2 regions of the Escherichia sp. XD33 genome follow, and region 1 is predicted to be linked to the other one. Evidence: predicted binding sites of a transcription regulator. Region 1 holds the regulator's gene; the other holds the start of a gene.
What was found. Region 1 encodes LexA, which represses DNA repair genes until DNA is damaged. Its sites were predicted from a motif close to TNCTGTATGTACATACAGNA; they were not measured.
Positions count from the first base shown of each region.

Region 2: a site for LexA is predicted at 9,659-9,678, ahead of umuD (translesion error-prone DNA polymerase V autoproteolytic subunit). Genes of this name have one in related genera too.

Region 1 is NZ_JAENDM010000018.1:84,225-94,720, reverse strand. Features, by position in the region: gene plsB (glycerol-3-phosphate 1-O-acyltransferase PlsB) at 1-1,898, opposite strand, end outside; gene dgkA (diacylglycerol kinase) at 2,069-2,437, shown strand; gene lexA (transcriptional repressor LexA) at 2,547-3,155, shown strand; gene dinF (MATE family efflux transporter DinF) at 3,228-4,553, shown strand; gene K0778_RS12845 (CsbD family protein) at 4,669-4,878, shown strand; gene zur (zinc uptake transcriptional repressor Zur) at 4,920-5,435, opposite strand; partial or broken gene K0778_RS12835 (DUF2713 domain-containing protein) at 5,753-6,738, shown strand; gene dusA (tRNA dihydrouridine(20/20a) synthase DusA) at 7,101-8,138, shown strand; gene pspG (envelope stress response protein PspG) at 8,272-8,514, shown strand; gene K0778_RS12820 (quinone oxidoreductase) at 8,680-9,663, opposite strand; gene dnaB (replicative DNA helicase) at 9,746-10,496, shown strand, end outside.
Region 2 is NZ_JAENDM010000040.1:41-10,536, reverse strand. Features, by position in the region: gene K0778_RS18955 (conjugal transfer protein TraG N-terminal domain-containing protein) at 1-1,793, shown strand, start outside; gene K0778_RS18950 (HNH endonuclease signature motif containing protein) at 1,974-3,263, shown strand; gene K0778_RS18945 (HAD domain-containing protein) at 3,371-3,889, opposite strand; gene K0778_RS18940 (lytic transglycosylase domain-containing protein) at 4,020-4,559, opposite strand; gene K0778_RS18935 (thioredoxin fold domain-containing protein) at 4,707-5,456, shown strand; gene K0778_RS18930 (hypothetical protein) at 5,481-5,873, shown strand; gene K0778_RS27765 (hypothetical protein) at 6,069-6,329, shown strand; gene K0778_RS27760 (hypothetical protein) at 6,389-6,757, opposite strand; gene K0778_RS18915 (DsbA family protein) at 7,107-7,916, shown strand; gene umuC (translesion error-prone DNA polymerase V subunit UmuC) at 7,962-9,221, opposite strand; gene umuD (translesion error-prone DNA polymerase V autoproteolytic subunit) at 9,205-9,639, opposite strand; partial or broken gene K0778_RS28620 (hypothetical protein) at 9,833-10,496, shown strand, end outside.

The DNA.
Region 1 (10,496 bases):
ATGTGGCGATGCTGGGTGACAATTGCCGCCATCAGCGAAGGCAGCACCAACATATGCGCAATGTTGTTGCGATAGTAGGTCATCAACACCGCTTGCTCGCGCGGCAGAATGATGATGTCGCCGATAGTGTCTTTCTCGACTTCAAACTTGTTCATTTGCAGCGCGTGATCGATAAGCTCGCTGGCGCTGGCTGAAGGAACGGTAGAGTCCGTGGAGTAAGGTACGTTGCGCATCAGATCCAGGTAGCAGTTGAGTTGCTCGGTTAACTGCTCGCGGGTGAGTGAGCGCTGACGTGACGCCAGTAGCGCAGTACAGCACAGGTTCATGGCGTTTGCCGCGCCTGCGTTGTTAATGCGTACCATCAGATCGGCAGCAATATTATTGACCGTCGGCGTTAACCAGGCCGGACGCACCGCTTCGATGGGATCGATAGATTCACGCCAGTCTGGTACGTGCTGGTTAAGGTAGGTCATCAACGGCATTGGTTCACCGAAATTGACGTAACCCTGGCCGAGATTACGCAGCTTGCTTAAACCGCGCAGCATCTGCGGCAGGCTCTCTTTCTCTTTCGTCGCACCGCGCAGTTCTTTGGCGTAAGTACCCACTTCCATGACGTGCTCATAACCGATATAGATCGGAATCAGCGTAATCGGACGCGTGCCGCCACGCAGCATCGCCTGAATGGTCATCGACAGCGTACCGGTTTTCGGATCCAGCAAACGCCCCGTACGGGAACGACCGCCTTCCACGAAGTACTCGACGGAATAACCACGGCTGAACAGTTCGCCGAGATACTCACGGAAAACGGTGGAATAGAGCTTATTGCCTTTAAAAGTACGGCGAATAAAGAACGCACCCAGACGGCGGAAAATCGGCCCGGCCGGCCAGAAGTTCAGGTTGATCCCGGCGGCGATATGCGGCGGCACCAGCCCCTGGTGGTACAGCACGTAAGAAAGCAGCAGGTAGTCCATGTGACTGCGGTGGCAAGGCACATATACCAGCTCATGACCGTCGTGGGCCAGCTGGCGAACGCGCTCGGCGTTATGGACGTTGATGCCCTGGTAAAGGCGGTTCCAGGTAAAGCCCAGAATACGGTCAGTCAGGCGGATCATCTCGTAAGAGAAATTCGCCGCAATCTCTTCCATCAGCGCAATCGCGTTCTGCTGCGCTTTTTCATGGGAGATTTTTTTGCTGCGCGCTTCATCTTCTACCGCTTTCGCAATAGCGCGGGAGGCGAGCAGCTTATTAAACAGATCCTGACGAGCAGGCAGACGTGGGCCTACGGCAGCCAGACGTTGACGGGCAAAGTGCATACGCGCCACGCGCGCCAGTTTCTGCGCGATAGTTTTATCCGTGCCGTGTTCATCCGCCATACGGCGCAGCGAAACTGACGGCGAGAAACGCACAAAACTGTCGCGACCGAGCCACAGTACAGCGAAAAATTTCTGTACGCCGTTAAGCATACGCAGCGGCGGGTTCACTTCGCCTTTTTCACGCCCTGGCGCGCGACCAAACATCACCGATACTGGCACCATCTGCACATCCAGATTTGGGTTGCTACGGTGCAAATCGAGATAGTCGTGGAACAGCTTAATAGACTCTTCTTTCGGCGTGTAATAGGTGAATACACGCGGCCCGCCGTGAATGAACACATAGCGCGGCAGTAGCGTGCCGTCGATTTCCAGCGGCTCTAACGGGTCAGGCAGGTCATGTGCCAGACACTGGGCGCGCAACGTCAGCAAATCTGCTTTCGAGTTGTACGGTAAAACGTACATAATTGGACGAGAGGTATCCAGCCCCAGTTCCGGGGCAGGATCTGCCGGAATAGACTTGCTTTTTACCAGGATGCTTAATGGTAAATTCAGTAATTTGTAGTAAATTCGTGGCCAGCCGGACATAAACGATGTAAAGCCTCTGGTTAATAATGCAAATGCGCGGCAAGGATAGCAGAAAGTCATGGGAAATTCTGTGGTATCCGCTCATGTTTCGCGCGGCGTTACGCAAACCCGAATCATCGGATTTAACGGTACACTGATATTGACGCTCATAATGTAAAAAGGTTCTTTCAATGGCCAATAATACCACTGGATTCACCCGAATTATCAAAGCTGCTGGCTATTCCTGGAAAGGTTTACGCGCTGCATGGATCAACGAAGCGGCATTCCGTCAGGAAGGCGTAGCGGTATTGTTGGCGGTGGTCATCGCCTGCTGGCTGGATGTGGACGCAATTACCCGCGTGCTGCTTATCAGCTCCGTGATGCTGGTGATGATTGTGGAAATCCTCAATAGCGCCATCGAAGCAGTGGTTGACCGAATTGGCTCTGAATACCATGAGCTTTCCGGACGCGCTAAAGATATGGGATCCGCCGCGGTGCTGATTGCGATTATCGTCGCCGTGATAACCTGGTGCATCCTGTTATGGTCGCATTTTGGATAACCCTTCCAGATTTCGATAAATCTCTGGTTTATTGTGCAGTTTATGGTTCCAAAATCGCCTTTTGCTGTATATACTCACAGCATAACTGTATATACACCCAGGGGGCGGAATGAAAGCGTTAACGGCCAGGCAACAAGAGGTGTTTGATCTCATCCGTGATCACATCAGCCAGACAGGTATGCCGCCGACGCGTGCGGAAATCGCGCAGCGTTTGGGGTTCCGTTCCCCAAACGCGGCTGAAGAACATCTGAAGGCGCTGGCACGCAAAGGCGTTATTGAAATTGTTTCCGGCGCATCACGCGGGATTCGTCTGTTGCAGGAAGAGGAAGAAGGGTTGCCGCTGGTAGGTCGTGTGGCTGCCGGTGAACCGCTTCTGGCGCAACAGCATATTGAAGGTCATTATCAGGTCGATCCTTCCTTGTTCAAGCCGAATGCTGATTTCCTGCTGCGCGTCAGCGGGATGTCGATGAAAGATATCGGCATTATGGATGGTGACTTGCTGGCAGTGCATAAAACTCAGGATGTACGTAACGGTCAGGTCGTTGTCGCACGTATTGATGACGAAGTTACCGTTAAGCGCCTGAAAAAACAGGGCAATAAAGTCGAACTGTTGCCAGAAAATAGCGAGTTTAAACCAATTGTCGTTGACCTTCGTCAGCAGAGCTTCACCATTGAAGGGCTGGCGGTTGGGGTTATTCGCAACGGCGACTGGCTGTAACATATCTCTGAGACCGCGATGCCGCCAGGCGTCGCGGTTTGTTTTTCATCTCTCTTCATCAGGCTTGTCTGCATGGCATTCCTCACTTCATCTGATAAAGCACTCTGGCATCTCGCCTTACCCATGATTTTCTCCAATATCACCGTTCCGTTGCTGGGACTGGTCGATACGGCGGTAATTGGTCATCTTGATAGCCCGGTTTATTTGGGCGGCGTGGCGGTTGGTGCAACGGCGACCAGCTTTCTCTTTATGCTGTTGCTGTTTTTACGCATGAGCACCACCGGGCTGACTGCGCAGGCTTATGGTGCCAAAAATCCTCAGGCATTAGCCCGTGCGCTGGTGCAACCGTTGCTGTTGGCGTTGGGGGCTGGGGCGTTAATTGCGCTGCTGCGTACACCGATTATCGATCTGGCTCTGCATATTGTTGGCGGTAGTGAAGCAGTCCTGGAACAGGCGCGGCGCTTTCTTGAAATCCGCTGGTTAAGCGCACCGGCGTCGCTGGCGAATCTGGTATTACTCGGTTGGTTACTCGGCGTGCAATATGCCCGTGCGCCAGTAATTTTGTTAGTGGTCGGCAATATCCTCAACATTGTGCTGGATGTCTGGCTAGTGATGGGGCTGCATATGAACGTGCAGGGCGCGGCGCTGGCGACGGTTATTGCGGAATATGCAACATTGCTGATTGGTCTGCTAATGGTGCGTAAAATCCTCAAACTACGCGGAATTTCCGGCGAAATGCTGAAAACTGCCTGGCGAGGAAACTTCCGTCGCTTGCTGGCGCTTAACCGCGATATCATGCTGCGTTCGCTGTTGTTGCAACTCTGTTTCGGCGCGATCACCGTACTTGGTGCGCGACTGGGGAGTGACATTATCGCTGTTAACGCGGTTCTGATGACGCTACTCACCTTTACCGCCTATGCGCTTGATGGTTTTGCCTACGCGGTTGAAGCGCACTCCGGTCAGGCATACGGTGCGCGCGACGGTAGCCAGTTGCTGGATGTATGGCGGGCAGCGTGCCGCCAGTCGGGGATTGTAGCGTTACTGTTTTCGGTGGTTTATTTGCTGGCAGGGGAACACATCATTGCGTTGCTGACGTCGTTAACCCAGATTCAGCAGCTGGCTGACCGCTATCTTATCTGGCAGGTGATTTTGCCGTTGGTTGGCGTCTGGTGTTATCTGCTGGACGGCATGTTTATAGGCGCAACGCGTGCCGCCGAAATGCGTAACAGTATGGCGGTGGCCGCCGCAGGTTTTGCGCTGACGCTCCTTACGCTGCCGTGGCTGGGTAATCATGGTTTGTGGCTGGCATTAACCGTCTTTCTGGCGTTGCGCGGGCTTTCTCTGGCGGCTATCTGGCGGCGTCACTGGCGTAACGGTACCTGGTTTGCCGCAACGTGACGGTTAAAAATTCTGAATAAATTATCCTAAGCCAAATTGCTGACTACACTTAATCTCACGTTCAGAAGAAAAGTGAACGTACTCTCATTCACAACCTAACGATGAGGTCTTGATTATGAATAAAGATGAAGCCGGCGGTAACTGGAAACAGTTTAAAGGTAAAGTGAAAGAGCAATGGGGCAAACTGACCGATGATGATATGACGATCATTGAAGGTAAACGTGATCAACTGGTCGGTAAAATCCAGGAACGTTATGGTTATCAGAAAGATCAGGCAGAAAAAGAGGTCGTGGATTGGGAAACCCGCAATGAATATCGCTGGTAATTAATCCCTCCTGCCCGACGTGTACAAGGATGTACGCCCTCTTAACGCGGTTTCTTTTTCACCTGCACAGAGTGATCATGCTGGCACTGTTCAGGATGACGACACGCTTCCACTTCCACGCATGCCGCACAGAGCCCATGTGCTTCAATCACATTATGCCGCAGGGCAAAACCCATTTTTGCCGCCAGCGTATGCATGATGTCTTCCACGCCTTCAGCACACTCTTCTTTCACCGCGCCGCAGCGATCGCAAATAAACATGGCTGACGTATGGGTGGGCTGGTCGAACAGATGACAGAGCACATAACTGTTGGTGGATTCCACCTTATGCACAAAACCTTGCTCAAGCAGAAAATCCAGCGCGCGATAAACCGTTGGCGGCTTGGCTTGCGGTTCAGCTTCGCGCAGTAAATCAAGCAGATCATAAGCGCTGATAGCGCCATCCTGCAGACTCATCAGGCGCAACACTTCCAGGCGCTGTGGGGTCAGGCGCACATTACGCTGCGCGCAGATTTTTTCAGCCTGCGCTAATAATTCCTGCGTTGTGGTCTTTTCCATCGGGCACCTCAAAGTGGGGGTTAAGAATGTCCTTACTTTACCATGTTCCAGGAAAAACACCGAGAACCCTTATTGTTGCCGTAATGTTGATTTTCTGTTTTGTAGGTAAGGTGTTGTGTTGCCTTGTCGTACCATTATCAACACGATAATAATTAATAATTCATTTTTAAATAAATTGCTTCAAGTTAACTCGCTATTTATTTAACTGGGTTTAAACGCATACCTGTAGTTCAGAAATTATGAGCGATTTTTGATAGTGACCAGATGGCAAAAGAATTATAAGGAGGACACGGTACGACAAAAAAGGTAGATGAATCATGTTGAAGATAATACCCGGTGCAACTAGATACTTTAATAAAACACTCAATTCAAATCAATTCGATAATGAAGATGCAATCAAAGATAAATTAGATAATAGAGGTTCAATCAAAGGTAAATTAAATAATATATATGGTAAATCTATTGATTATGCAGCGCTGCGTCATCGGGATATAATTATTGCAAAAATAGATTTGTTTATTCAACGAATCACGCATAATTTATGGCATGCACGTAAAAAAATGTGTTTTTAATTGAGCAAATAAATGATCTCAAAATGTGGGTCAATAAGTATATTGACGATTGCACTGATGAGGATTTAAACGATCGTGACTTTATTGCATCAGTTGTTGACCGGGCTATTTTTCATTTCGCGATTAATAGTATATGTAATCTTGGGGATAATAAAGATGCAATGCCCATTGAACAATGTACTTTTGATGTAGAAACTAAGAATGACCTTCCCTCCACGGTTCAGCTATTTTATGAGGAATCTAAGGATAATGAACCTTTAGCGAATATACATTTTCAAGCAATAGGTTCTGGTTTTTTAACGTTTGTTAATGCCTGCCAGGAACATGATGACAACAGCTTAAAATTATTTGCTTCGCTGTTAATTTCACTTTCATATTCTAGTGCCTACGCAGATTTATCAGAAACAGTGTATATTAATGAAAATAATGAGAGCTACCTGAAAGCTCAGTTTGAAAAATTATCTCAACGTGATATGAAGAAGTACCTGGGAGAGATGAAGCGTCTGGCTGATGGGGGAGAAATGAATTTTGATGGCTATCTGGATAAGATGTCACATCTGGTGAATGAAGGAACGCTCGATCCTGATATTTTAAGCAAAATGCGAGATGCTGCACCACAATTAATTAGCTTCGCGAAGTCGTTTGACCCAACCTCAAAGGAAGAGATTAAAATACTTACAGACACTTCTAAATTAATTTATGATTTGTTCGGGGTTAAATCGGAGAAATAATATGTGAAGTTCTTCGATAGTATAGAAGGCATTATATAAAAGGACCCAATATTTATTGGGTTCTTTTTTCTCTATCAATGCTATTAGCAGGGAGATATATCACCAGAGTTTAATGTGTGATTTTTTATTTATCGTCGAACCTGGATTATTTATCATTGGCCTTAACAAAGTTAACGGCTAATAAGATTATTTCCATCACTTCGTGAGAGCTTCATGCCTTGAGAGGATCTCAATTTTCTTTTGCAATGAGACAGGCGCTTCCTGTTGTTATGGTATAGTACCCCGCTATTGAGCCTCCTGAACAGTGATGCTGAATAACATAACCCCATGATATATCGATAAAATAATCTCTACATTTGAAAATGCACGGTAATTCTGAAATGCAAAAAATCAACCAAACCAGCGCAATGCCTGAAAAAACTGACGTTCACTGGAGTGGTCGGTTTAGCGTTGCACCAATGCTCGACTGGACGGACAGACATTGCCGCTATTTCTTGCGTCTGCTTTCCCGCAATACGTTGCTGTATACTGAAATGGTAACTACAGGGGCGATTATTCACGGTAAAGGTGATTACCTGGCGTATAGTGAAGAAGAACATCCGGTAGCGTTGCAACTCGGCGGTAGTGATCCGGCGGCGCTGGCGCAGTGTGCGAAGCTGGCAGAAGCGCGTGGATATGATGAGATCAACCTGAATGTCGGCTGCCCGTCTGACCGGGTGCAGAACGGCATGTTTGGTGCGTGTCTGATGGGTAATGCGCAGCTGGTTGCCGACTGCGTGAAAGCGATGCGCGATGTGGTGTCGATTCCGGTGACGGTGAAAACGCGTATTGGCATCGACGACCAGGACAGCTATGAATTTCTCTGCGATTTCATCAACACCGTTTCCGGCAAAGGCGAGTGTGAGATGTTCATCATCCATGCACGTAAAGCCTGGCTTTCGGGGTTAAGTCCGAAAGAAAACCGTGAGATCCCGCCGCTCGATTATCCGCGTGTGTATCAACTGAAGCGTGACTTTCCGCATCTGACAATGTCGATTAACGGTGGTATCAAGTCGCTGGAAGAGGCCAAAGCACACCTGCAACATATGGATGGCGTGATGGTCGGGCGCGAGGCGTATCAGAATCCGGGTATTCTGGCGGCGGTAGACCGGGAGATCTTTGGTTCCTCGGATATCGATGCCGATCCGGTGGCGGTAGTGCGCGCCATGTATCCGTACATTGAGCGTGAACTCAGCCAGGGGACGTATCTCGGTCATATTACCCGGCATATGTTGGGCTTGTTCCAGGGTATTCCTGGCGCGCGGCAGTGGCGGCGTTATTTAAGTGAAAATGCCCATAAAGCGGGTGCAGACATTAATGTGCTGGAACACGCGCTCAAACTGGTGGCGGATAAGCGTTAACTTTTCACCAAAAAATAGTCAAATTCACCACGCTCTGCGCACCGTCGCGGGGCGTTTTGCTGTTAAATCAATAGATTATTTTTGGCATGATTCTTGTAATGCCAGCAAGAGATTTCATATTTGGGAGTGCATCATGCTGGAACTACTTTTTGTGATTGGCTTTTTTGTCATGCTGATGGTCACCGGCGTTTCGTTGCTGGGCATTATCGCCGCGCTGGTTGTGGCGACGGCCATTATGTTCCTCGGCGGTATGCTGGCATTGATGATTAAGTTGCTGCCGTGGTTACTACTGGCGATTGCGGTGGTGTGGGTTATTAAGGCGATTAAAGCACCAAAAGTGCCGAAATATCAGCGTTATGACCGCTGGCGTTACTAAGGGATTGTGCGGATGATCACAACCTAAGGTTTTATCCTTAGAACAAAATAGGAATTGATAATCAAATCTGTCACTATTGCGCCTCTAACAGATTCATCGTGCTGTACCCTACATACAGCCGAACTATAAAAAGAAAGGGCTTCCCAGGTGGAAGCCCTATTTCTTTTATGGAATCAACAGGCTGGAACCTTGCGTTGCCCGGCTTTCCAGAATTTCATGCGCACGCTGCGCATCCTTCAGCGGATATTTCTGCTGCTCGGCGACATCGACCTTAATCACACCGCTGGCAATCAAAGAGAACAGTTCATTACTGGCCTCGGTTAATTCCTCCCGCGTGGTGATATAGCCTTGCAGGGAAGGGCGTGTCACATACAACGAGCCTTTCTGATTGAGAATGCCTAAGTTCACACCGGTAACCGCACCTGATGAGTTGCCAAAACTCACCATTAAGCCGCGGCGTTGCAGGCAATCCAGCGACCGTTCCCAGGTGTCTCTGCCCACGGAATCGTACACCACGCGCACTTTCTTACCGCCGGTGATCTCTTTTAACCGCTCGACCAGATTCTCTTCACGATAGTTAATAACCTGCCACGCGCCCGCTTTTAGCGCGCTCTGCGCTTTTTGCGCGGTTCCTACGGTGCCGATAAGTTTCGCGCCCAGGGCTTTTGCCCACTGGCAGGCAATCAAGCCAACGCCGCCAGCTGCTGCGTGGAACAGGAACTGCTCATCGGGTTTAATTTCATAGGTTTTGCGCAGCAGATAATAAACCGTTAAGCCTTTCAGGAAGGATGCCGCAGCTTGCTCAAAAGAAATTGCCGCAGGCAGAATCGCCGCTTTATCCGCAATAATGTTATGCACAGAGCTGTAAGCGCCTAACGCCGACTGCGCATAGACTACACGATCGCCTGCCTTAATATGCTTTACACCACTGCCGACTTTACTCACGATGCCTGCTGCTTCGGTGCCTAATCCGCTGGGTAGCGATGGCGGCGGGTAAAGGCCGCTGCGGATATATGTGTCGATAAAATTGATGCCGATGGCTTTATTTTCGACCTGGATTTCATTCTCCGCCGGATCGGCAGGAGTGAACTCTACGGCTTGAAGTACTTCCGGGCCACCGTGCTTGTGAAATTCAATTCGTGTTGCCATGTGTCCTCCAGAACGTATCGTCAGGGTCTGCTTCATATGGTAAAGTTTCGACCCATTCTTTATCTCGGTAACTCCATTCACTATGGCAGGAAATAAACCCTTCAACAAACAGCAGGCTGAACCCCGCGAACGCGATCCACAAGTTGCCGGGCTGAAAGTGCCTCCGCACTCGATCGAAGCGGAGCAGTCGGTGTTGGGCGGTTTAATGCTAGATAACGAACGCTGGGATGATGTAGCCGAGCGTGTGGTAGCAGACGATTTTTACACCCGCCCACACCGTCATATCTTTACTGAAATGGCGCGTTTGCAGGAAAGCGGTAGCCCTATCGATCTAATTACTCTTGCGGAATCGCTGGAACGCCAGGGGCAACTCGATAGCGTCGGTGGTTTTGCTTATCTGGCAGAGCTGTCAAAAAATACGCCAAGTGCGGCGAACATCAGTGCTTATGCTGACATCGTGCGTGAACGTGCCGTTGTCCGTGAGATGATCTCGGTTGCGAATGAGATTGCTGAAGCCGGTTTTGATCCGCAGGGGCGTACCAGCGAAGATCTGCTGGACCTTGCTGAATCCCGCGTCTTTAAAATTGCCGAAAGTCGTGCAAACAAAGACGAAGGGCCGAAGAACATCGCCGATGTGCTCGACGCAACCGTGGCGCGTATTGAGCAGTTGTTTCAGCAGCCACACGATGGCGTTACCGGAGTAAACACCGGTTATGACGATCTCAACAAAAAAACCGCTGGCTTGCAGCCGTCGGATTTGATCATCGTCGCCGCGCGTCCGTCGATGGGTAAAACAACATTTGCGATGAACCTCGTCGAAAACGCGGCGATGT
Region 2 (10,496 bases), on a different contig from region 1:
AAATGAACCAGGCGACACAGACGATGGCGCAAAACATTTCTACATCGGTATCGACTAACGCCAGCTCCAATAGTGGAATGAGCCTTGATTCTAAACAAAGCATTAACCTGGACAGGTTCTCCGATTCTATTCGCAACAAAAACTTCAGTGATGATGATGTAAGGAATTTTGCTCGTAAGAATGGGCTGGATGAGAATGCGTTTATGGAGAAATTCAACTCCTATAACGATACCTTCAAGGCCAGTAATCAGCTTGGTTCGCAGCTTCAACGTACTGACGCGCTTGTGGCTGCAACACGAGATTTCAGTGAGCAAAAAATTGCGATTGATACCGCCCGGGGAGAGACGGCCGAAAGTAATAAACAGGATCTCCGTGAAACCTCCAGCCTGCTTAAAAGTCTGGTTTCCGACTTCGGTGGTAATGCACAGCAGCTGCTACCTATCACCAATCAGCTCGACAGAATTTCAGGCGAAGGGTCAGGAATTAATACTATCACTCAGGCACAGGATAGAACTCCTGACAGCGTAAATACGTCTGGCGTGATGAGTGCGTCACGCGTAGGGGAACTGGGTGGAAGTGTTGATTCGCAGGCTAAACTCGGTCTTTCCTCCAACGCTCAGGACGCGACTCAGCGTGTCCCTGGAAAAAGTGAAGCTGGCTTTACTCCGTATAACCTTGATAACGCGGGCAAAGGCGATATTCAGGGAATACATAACAACAACGTGGGCCGCACTTATTCTGATGAAGAAAGGAATGTGCTCAATTCTCTCAAAACGAATGGCCCTGTACTGAATAATCAGGGTGTAGAGAAAGTCGTCAATTCAGGTCAGGATGTCAGAAATGCAGAAGGCACATTTAACGATCTGGAAAAGGCTACCGGAGGTCGGGTGGTTGGTGATGGAATGGATCAACGAGCCACTGCTTTGAACAGTATGTATCAGAGCGGTCAAGTTCGTGGCTTATCTAATAACACTGATAACTACTTTAGTCGTGTTGCCAACAACCCGAACTTAAGCCGGGACGATAAGCGAGCTGAATTGGCACAGCAAGCTGTCTTTACCTATGGTGCCAGCACCATGGCTACCGGTGCCGAAAGAGAGCAGCTCAAAGCGGATACCCAGAAGATCCTTAATGAACTGGGTAACTATAACGTTAACTGGAGTATGAATGACGTTCAGAGCATCCATAGCAGTTTCAACACTCATAACAGAGCTGATGGTTCACTTGAGTCAGTCGTACGGGCAAACCTAGGAGAGGGTGGGTCGGGCGGTGGTCTCGTTGGTAACCGCACTCAGACCGTCACAGATCGCTTGGTTGGGGAAAAGATAGAGGCCAACACTGAGCGGGGCGCGATTTCTGGTGCGCTACTCGGGGGCCAGCAATTTGTTTCGGATACGCTAACCAGCGTTGGGGCGAAACCGGTAAATGAGATGCTTACGGGAGCGGGCATCCTTCAAACCCAGACATCGATAGCAAATGATGCCTCTAACCCTGCAAATATGCCTGATTCTCTCCAGGGTAAAGTCCTTAATCACATGCAGATGTCTGATGGCGTCGCAGCTGTAAGTGACCGGTATCAGAGTATTAGCAGCGACGGCGTTTCGACTTATGCGAATGCAGCGCAGAACTCTGAAAGGGCTATCCGGCAGCAATTGACGGATGACCCACGCTTTGGGCCTCAGAAAGCAGATGAATTCATTCAGTACATGAAGTCAGAGCTGAGCAACACAAATGAGCCTTACCAGTCACGTGTCGATAAAGCGGATCAGTGGCTTAATGAAAATAAAAGGTAGGTGAGTTTCAAATATAACCTAATGAAAATTAAACGTATTTACTAAAATATGGTGTTAAACAGTGAAGGCCGCAAAGTATAAATTTGCGGCCTTTTTTATTCATAAACTTAGCTGATTTCTGTACAATCTCGTTCTTTATGTAGTAGATGTTCCGGCTGAATAGGCACTGAGACACAGGACATGGCAAACAAAGTAAAAGATATTAACCATCCATCTATTAATGATAGAGAACGTCGTGTCTTGGAAGAACTAGGTATATGTAATGGTGCACACTTTAATAATTTGCTTAAAATTGCCCGCTATCGTCTCAATGCTGGTTATTCCCATGCTGAAACTGTACTTTCTTTACGCTGCACAGGCTCATACATTGAGCGTACCGTAATGCATGCCCCCAAAAATACCCGTAAAAAACTACGTGAACACCTACAAAAATTTGCTCTAGAGACAGAGCAGAATAGCGAAACCGTTTATTCTAATTACAATACTCAGCTCCGTGTAATTCGAGAAAAAAAACAAAAAGAACATTTGATGGCCAAGCGTAAGGAGTACATTCGCGTTCGGCTAGAATCTTGTAAAACAAGGGGGGAGCGGTTGATGGCGTTCGGTCTAATTGACACTATCGATCCCGAATATATACAGGAACTGGAAGACCATCTGGCTAAGGTTAGTCATCGTAAGATGTTGGAGGATAATGACCGAAAGGTAAAAGAACGCAATAGACTGTTGAGTGAAATGAAAAAAAATTCAGCCCGTCTCACCGAACGAATAATCCTGTCGGAAAAAGAGGAACCAGATGAAGAAGCCTCTCTTCCAATACTGGTACGTAGATATATTCCCGGCGGACGTGCCGCAGAGTTCGCTATTTATGCACGTTCAAACGCTACATTACCTCCACTAGAGATCATTGAGGGTTTTCTAGGGTATCCAGTTGGTGGCCGCGAAAGATCGCAGGAAGATCAGCCTAAATCTCCACCGGCCGCGATTATGGTCGCTATGAAGACTGATGGTATAGAAGAAAAGGAGCTTCAGCCGAATATTCCTGATGAAACTACTGTACCGGGTAAGCGTAAGGGTAGTAAGACAACTGTCGAGACACGACCAGATCAGGCCTCATTTGCAGAAGCCGTCCGCAACAACTGTTATGACCAATGTGTGATTACAGGCTCTAGACTGCGCCAGCGCACTGAGGCTGCTCATCTGATGGAGCATCGTAACGGAGGAGTAGACCATTATACAAATGGGTTGCTCTTACGCCATGATATACACGATCTTTTCGACGCAAACATGATTGCCATTCATCCGGTGACGTTGGAGGTTAACATTCTCGCTGAAGCTTTGGCGGTAGATCATGATTTAGCGGCATATCAAGGAGAGTTTATTAAGCCGCTGCGTAAACCCATCAATACTGAATTCCTAAAGCACCGTTGGCAGGTTTTTCAGCACCGGAACCAAACTGAGCAGCAAGCTTAAGAGACCGGCATGTTTTCTTCCAACTGTGCAATGCTTTGACCCGGGGCAGAAATGGAGAAGCATAGAACTGATAATGCGGGCATGCTCTCCGTAAAAGTTACTTTAATTCAGGAAGCCCAACGTTTCATAAGCAGATGATACCTGGTGTTAAGAGCTGCAAGATCAGATTCGGTGAGGCCGGTGTAATAATTGGTTTTTTGCAAATGTGGATAACCGACCGGGAATAATGATTCGTCGTCATCAAGGCAGATAAATGCTTTAACTCGATGTGAAAATACAAAGTCCTCACACTCAGCAGCCCGCACACCTGACTGATTAGGTTTTAAATATACCGAATCGGTAGCACCTATGACTTTGTCTCTATAAGGTAGCCGGAAAAGAGATTTCAGGTAAGTTATACTGGCACATTCACGCCACGAACTGGAGATGACAATCACCATGGAAGGGCATTTATCCAGTAATTTTTCCACCAATGGCATTCGCTCAAAGGTTTCATTTTTGCACCTGTGACAAACCCCATCGAAATCTAAGAAAAGCACGACATGCGAATCAGGGAGAGGGCCCCATAAACCAGCTGTTGTTTCTTCAGGAACACATACTTCTTCATGAAGAGGGCTTTTCTGCATCAAGAAAGAAGAGAGAATCTTAAATATATTTCTTGCAGAAAAAGACAATTTATTACCCCTGAGTCTATGCGAATTTTTTGCGGGGGGGTACCCAAGCTACTCGATGATCTTCTGTAATATCAGGTTGAATTTATTTAACAACAGGAGTCGGGTTTTGCTCCGGGACATTTTTAGCTATATGGCCATTGTATCGAGGAGGTTGTTGGGTCCATTGATAAAGCTCACCCATCCCGTTACGCTGCTGGATCCGGCGATTGTACTTTACCATGAAGTTAAATATGTACTTTGCACGTACCTTTGGGGTTTTGCTGTTGTAATCTGCAATCCCTTCAAACACATTGCCCTTGCGATCAACAATTTTTCTGTAGAGCCACCATGTTCCAACCCAGAAACTAGCGCAAGCATCGTAAGCCAGAACCCGCCACGTTACAGTCGGGAAATGCTTTTTTATTTCAGGCAGATTGGATGAGTTGATCTGCATCGGGCCAATATCATAAGTGCCGTTAGTATTCCTGCTGAAAGTACCAACCTTACCGCCTTCATTGTCAAACAACGTAAAAACCAGTTCGGCATCAATTCCGAAGAAGCGGGCGGCATCCGTAATGCACTGAGTGTAAATCTCATCAGGAACGGGAATAGGTTTCACATCATCTGCTGGTGGTGTAAACACAACGATTTCTCCACTGAATCTACGTTTTATCTATTCTCCCATATATCTATCGACTTTCTTTCGGCTTTACCCGTTGATTTAAGCGTTTAAGCAAAATTCTGGAATTTTTGGGCGTGATAATATTAGTGCTCGATTCAAGGAGCATAAATGAAAAAAATTATTAAGGCATCGGTATTACTTCTTTCATTAAGTACCGCCTTCACGATGAATGCCGAGCCGGTTAATACAATGGTACTGCCAGATGCAGCCCGGGATAAGCTCAAAGCCATTGGGCTTTCAATCGAGCACGTCGAACCCTCGCCAGTAAAAGATATTTTTACGGTGATTTCCAGGGAGGGGGTAAGTTACGTGAGCAAAGACGGAGATTACATTTTTACCGGAAGCTTATTCCACGTGAAAGGTAAAGATGTGGTAAACACCACTGAGCAGGCCATTTTAATGGGCGTCCGGGAATTCGCATCCAAAACAAAATCCATCGACTACAAATCACCAAACGAAAAATACCGGCTTGCTATCTTTACCGATATAACCTGTGGATACTGCCAAAAACTGCATCATGATCTGAAGTCTTATCTTGATGCCGGTATTTCGATTAAGTTTCTTGCATTCCCACGTGCAGGACTGAACTCGGTAGTAGCCGGGAACATGGCCAAAATCTGGTGTTCAGCAAAGCCAAACGAAGCTCTGGATGCAGCGATGAATCCGGTTTCAACTATCCCGGAAGGACGTCCTGATGAGGCTTGCTTAAACATTATCAAATCGCATTTCCAGGTGGCCTCAACAATCCCGCTGCAAGGTACTCCTACCATGGTGACACTAAGCGGCAAACCGCAGTTATTTACGGGGTGGCTGAGCCCGGAAAACCTGGTGACCCAAATGGGCGCTGCGCAAAAGTAACTTTTCCGACTGTAAGAGGTGTGTATGAAATCTACTTTACTGAGTACGTTAATGCTGGTTGCTGTAGGTGTACAGCCCGTTTTCGCTGCACAATGTCAGTACGGAGCCTGTGGAACGGAAAACGATCCAGGAATCGTATTTCTGATGTCATCGGTACAAATGGATCAAGGTGAACAACTAAAGGAACTCTCTGGTGTTGCGACCACAGGTGACACCATCTCTAAAAAGATGGAAAGCTACCTGGGAAATAAAAAGCTCAAGGTAAACACCGACAGTACCCGCAAGGGGCCGGGTAATACCACCATCAGGCCTACAGATGAGCTCGCCCCAACGAGGCAACTAAAAGTTATCCGGCCCGAACTGGTAAAAAATCCCGATTCGCAGCTCGTGGTAGCTTTCAATGAGCGCCTGGCCTGATTTATTGACTGAGAGCGTCCAGAAGGAAAAAAGATGTCGATACTCAGTAACTTCGTCATCAGGGCAACGGGGATACCTGACAAAAAGTATCTCCGGGATCCCGTAATAAAACGTTGTTATGAACGTCTGAGTCGTAGGGTGCCTGCTCTAATGACGGGTTGGCTTCTGTGCATTCTGGGTTCAGGGTATGTCAGTATGGCACTGGAACAGCCTGATAGCACTGTGTTACTCAGTCTGCTGCTGTTGTATGTTATGTCAGGCATTTTACTGATGCAGTTCCAGTATATGTATTCAGAGCGAAGCATAGGCTACAAGTTCTACCTGGAAGTGCTTATGAATGCAGCCGCCAGTACTCAACATAAAGAACAGTTACAGTATCTAATCATTAATAAGCCCAATTCCATCACGATGGGCGATCTTTACCGACTTTATGATTTTAATGGGGGAGGGCGATAGCCACGTTTATGTGCGTGTCCAAAAGTCACTTTTGAACATTCTCTTCCCGCCGTCTGCTTTCAGTTCCAGGGGATCACTGCAACATAATTTCCGGAACGCAGCGGCGCATCAAATTTATCAGTAAAGGCGTCGATCATTGCTGAATAAGCAATGCTGTCTGACGGCACAGGTGCATTGCTTTGCATACTCACTTTCAGAACCTGCTTTGCTCCTTTCGCTGACGGGTATACCTCGACATCCAGCTGTCGCATATAGTGCATCTGCGACATCGTCTCAGTGCCTATTACCCCATCGACCGGCCTGTAGTCATAGTCAGTATGCGATTCGCCATGCTTGTCAGTTCTCGTTGTCTTTTTATCTACAACGTAGCCTGTCACCCCAGTAAGAAGCTGCTCGCTATACTGCATGTTCTCCTGTGAGCTGCTCATTCGGAACCTGAGCACATAATCTGGCTGGTGAGTGGAAATAATGACTCCTTTTTTTGCTAATCCATCAGCAAAACGGCCTGAAAACATTCTGGACTGAATACTTTCGTCCGGAGGGACTATCTGAAACCTTTTATTTGTAACAGGACGAGGCATTAGATCGTACGCATCTACCTGGTTTGCGAAATGATATCCACAACCACTCAAAAGCATTGCGGTTGTGAGTATAAAGCCCTGCCTAATCATCCTTTAATCTCCAAAAAGCATTGTTTCACGAATAATTCCGATTTACCGGGCCAGTATAATCCATCGCAGGTTAATAACTAACAGGCTGAAAAGCATAAAGGTAGCTATGTCTAAAGAATTTTATTTAAAACCGATGGCCACGATTTTAATTTCTGCGGTAATTGCTACCGCTGCCTCGGCGTTAATCGCGGCAACTTATTTTAAACCGAAGGTGCTCAGTGAGGAAGAAATTGGCAAAATTGCCGCTACTTACCTGGTAAAAAATCCCCATTATTTAGTGGAAGCAGGTAAGGCGCTGGAAAATCAGAACGTAAGTGCCTCAGTGGAACGAATAATTCCATATGCGCCAGCTCTGCTGGATACCAAGGAGACGCCAAACATCGGCCCGGATGACGCCGACGTCGCGGTAATCGAGTTCTTCGACTATCAGTGTATTTACTGCATGCGGGTTACACCTGTTGTTGAATCGGTAATGAATCAGAGCAAAGATGTAAAATTCTTCTTTAAAGAATTCCCGATTTTTGCCGGTTCAAAACCTGTATCTGCCATGGGGGCCGCTACGGGTCTGCACGTCTATCAGAATTTCGGTGCTGAAGCCTATCGTAAATACCACAACAACCTGATGGCTGTGGCTCATACCTTCATGACCTCTCAACGCAAATTCGAACTCAGCGACTTTAATACTGTGGTGGATAAGTCAGGGTTTAACAGCACGTTTTCTGACAGGGAAAAAAACCGATATGAAAACGTGATCTCCGGCAACATGCAGCTGGGCGAAGCGCTTGGGATCACCGGCACACCCGGCTTCATCATTATGAATATGAAAAAGCCGAATGCGGCGACTACCACATTTATCCCCGGGGCTATGGACGCAGCAACTTTGCAGGGCGCAATCGAAAAAGCTCGCGGGGCCTAAAGTTACTTTCACTTTTGATGAGTACGGCCATGCCGGTCATGGCCGCTACGCTTTTACAACGAGTAATTCATCCCAGCGGGTCGTATATCTCGGTGATAGCATGGCCTGTTTCATACGAAAATCCTGTTGAATGCCTTCCCCCAGCAAAAACAGAGCTCCGCGCTTTTCTTTATTGAACCGGTCCATAACTTTCATCAGTGCCTGACTGCCAGGCCTGGCCGGGCGCTCATCAAACAGGCTGAGTTGCTCTGTGCCGTCAGTCATAGCGGAGAGCATTACCCCAGCTTTCGCATACGCTATCCCGGGTTTGTAAATGCGGTTCAGGATGGTCATGGCTGCATCAACCAGATCGCGGGTGTCCTGTGTAGCGGTAAGCGGCTCGATACCACAATTGCTGTAGCGGTTTTCACCTTGCGCATAATTGCTGCTCTGAATGAAGACTGTGATTTGACGGGTCCACGAGCCATCCTTGCGCAGCTGCTCTGCCGCCCGGGCGGTAAAAAATGAAACTGCCTCATGTAGCTTGCCTATCTCATTAAGGCGCTGACCAAAACTTCTGGAAACGATAATCTGTTGCCGGACAGGAGGGGATTCATGCAGCCGGAAACATGGTTCGCCATGCAGTTCCCGCCAGGTACGCTCGATTTCAACGCCAAAGCTTTTACGTAAAAAGCGAACGTCGCTATTATAAAAATCACCGGCAGTGATGATCCCGAAAGCCGACAGGCGTTCACTGATCTTTTGACCAATACCCCATATTTCTCTGGTACTGATAAGGCCCAGGAGCTTCCTGATCCTGGCCTGATCAGTCAAAACTACAACCCCGCCTGTAGCTGCCCATCGTTTGCTCGCATAGGTGCATAATTTAGCCAGGGTTTTGGTGCTTGAACACCCCACACCACAGGTAAGGGACAGATTATGAAGAAGTGTACTTCTGATCAACCGGCCGTAATCTTCATAATCTATTATCTTGTTCATGTTTTTCAATAACATGAAATTTTCATCTATGCTATATCGACTCGATTGAGGCGCGAAGCTTTCCAGCGTTTCATGGAAGCGATTTGAGTAGTCTTCATACAAAGTAAAGTTAGAGCTCCGGACTTCGATCTGGTGTTGCTGAATCAAATCCCTGCACTTAAAAATTGGGGTCCCACGCTTAATACCAACGCTTTTAGCCAGTTTATTCATTGCAATGACGGACGAATCGTTATTGCTGGCTATGATGAGCGGCTTTTTTGCCAGCTTGGGATCCATCGCACACTCAAATGCCGCATAGGCCCCGTTAATATCAACGTGCATGTACATGGCTAAACTGATTCAGTGCAAAGGTGACGACGCCCCATATCTCAAGGGATTCGGGATTTACACGTATCGGCTTATAGGCTGGATTAGAAGGCATCAAAAGCAGCTCAGGATACGTGTGTAAGATCTTTACCGTGAACTCTCCATCCACCAGCGCAACGACGATAGAGCCGTGTCGTGCCGTTAAAGACCGATCCACAACCAGAATAGCGCCATCATTGATACCGGCATTGATCATACTGAGGCCCGCCGCCCTGACAAAGAAGGTTGAGGGGCGGTTACGGACTACATATTCATGCAAATTTAATTCATTATCTTCATGCCCGGCGCACGGACTCATCACTCCACAGCTCAGTAAATCACTGAAAAAAGGTGCCATTTCGTAAGGCTTGTTGCTAATGTGCTCAAGGATAACAGACATAGCTACACTCGAATTCTCATACTGTATGTATAAACAGTATTGCGAGTTACAGAGAAAAGATCAAATCTCTCCGGTAACGCTATCGAGCCTGACGAAAAATTAAGCTTTGTCACAAACACCAAAAACCATCTTTTACCGATAATGGCGAGCTGGCCTACGAAGAAGGTATACAAGCTAGGATGAAAGGATTCTGATGCCCCTCCCACCAAATTTTTTATCTCCTGAAGACCAGGCTGAGTACGATGCTTATATGTCAAGATTCAGCGAGATAAATCACTATTATGATTATCACACTGTCCCCGTGATTGACTGGTTCTTTAAACAAGCAACCGAGGCGTTGCATCACGAACTATGGATACCGGCCTGTACGAGCTTCCTGAACGGGATTGAAACATCACTCATGGTTACGTTGAAGTCGCTGATGCTGAAACCAACAGTTAACGATCAGCATGCAGCTCCTGAGCTGGTGGACTTGGAGGGTATCTCCGTAATGAGTAATGCCTTACTGAGAAAGGCCAAGCAGGAAGGGGTGCCGGTAGAATTACTTTCATTTCCAGCCGAGCAGGATATGTTGGTTAAGGTAGCAGCCGGGAGAACACCTGAAGCAGAAATTGTCAGGCTGAGAAACAACCTATGCCATGGCAACATTCTGGAGTTTATCATGTCTGTTGATATCGGTACTTCAGGACCCATACGTATTTTTACGCCTGAATGCTGTCGTGAACTGGCGCATGAACTTTCGTCCATTTCCAGGAATTGGGTGGTAGGTTTGCACAAGGGCACTGTTGCAAAGTTAGCGATGAGGCAGCCTTTTGTCTTATTCAAAGGCCTTACATTTCAAAAACTCTGCTTACCAG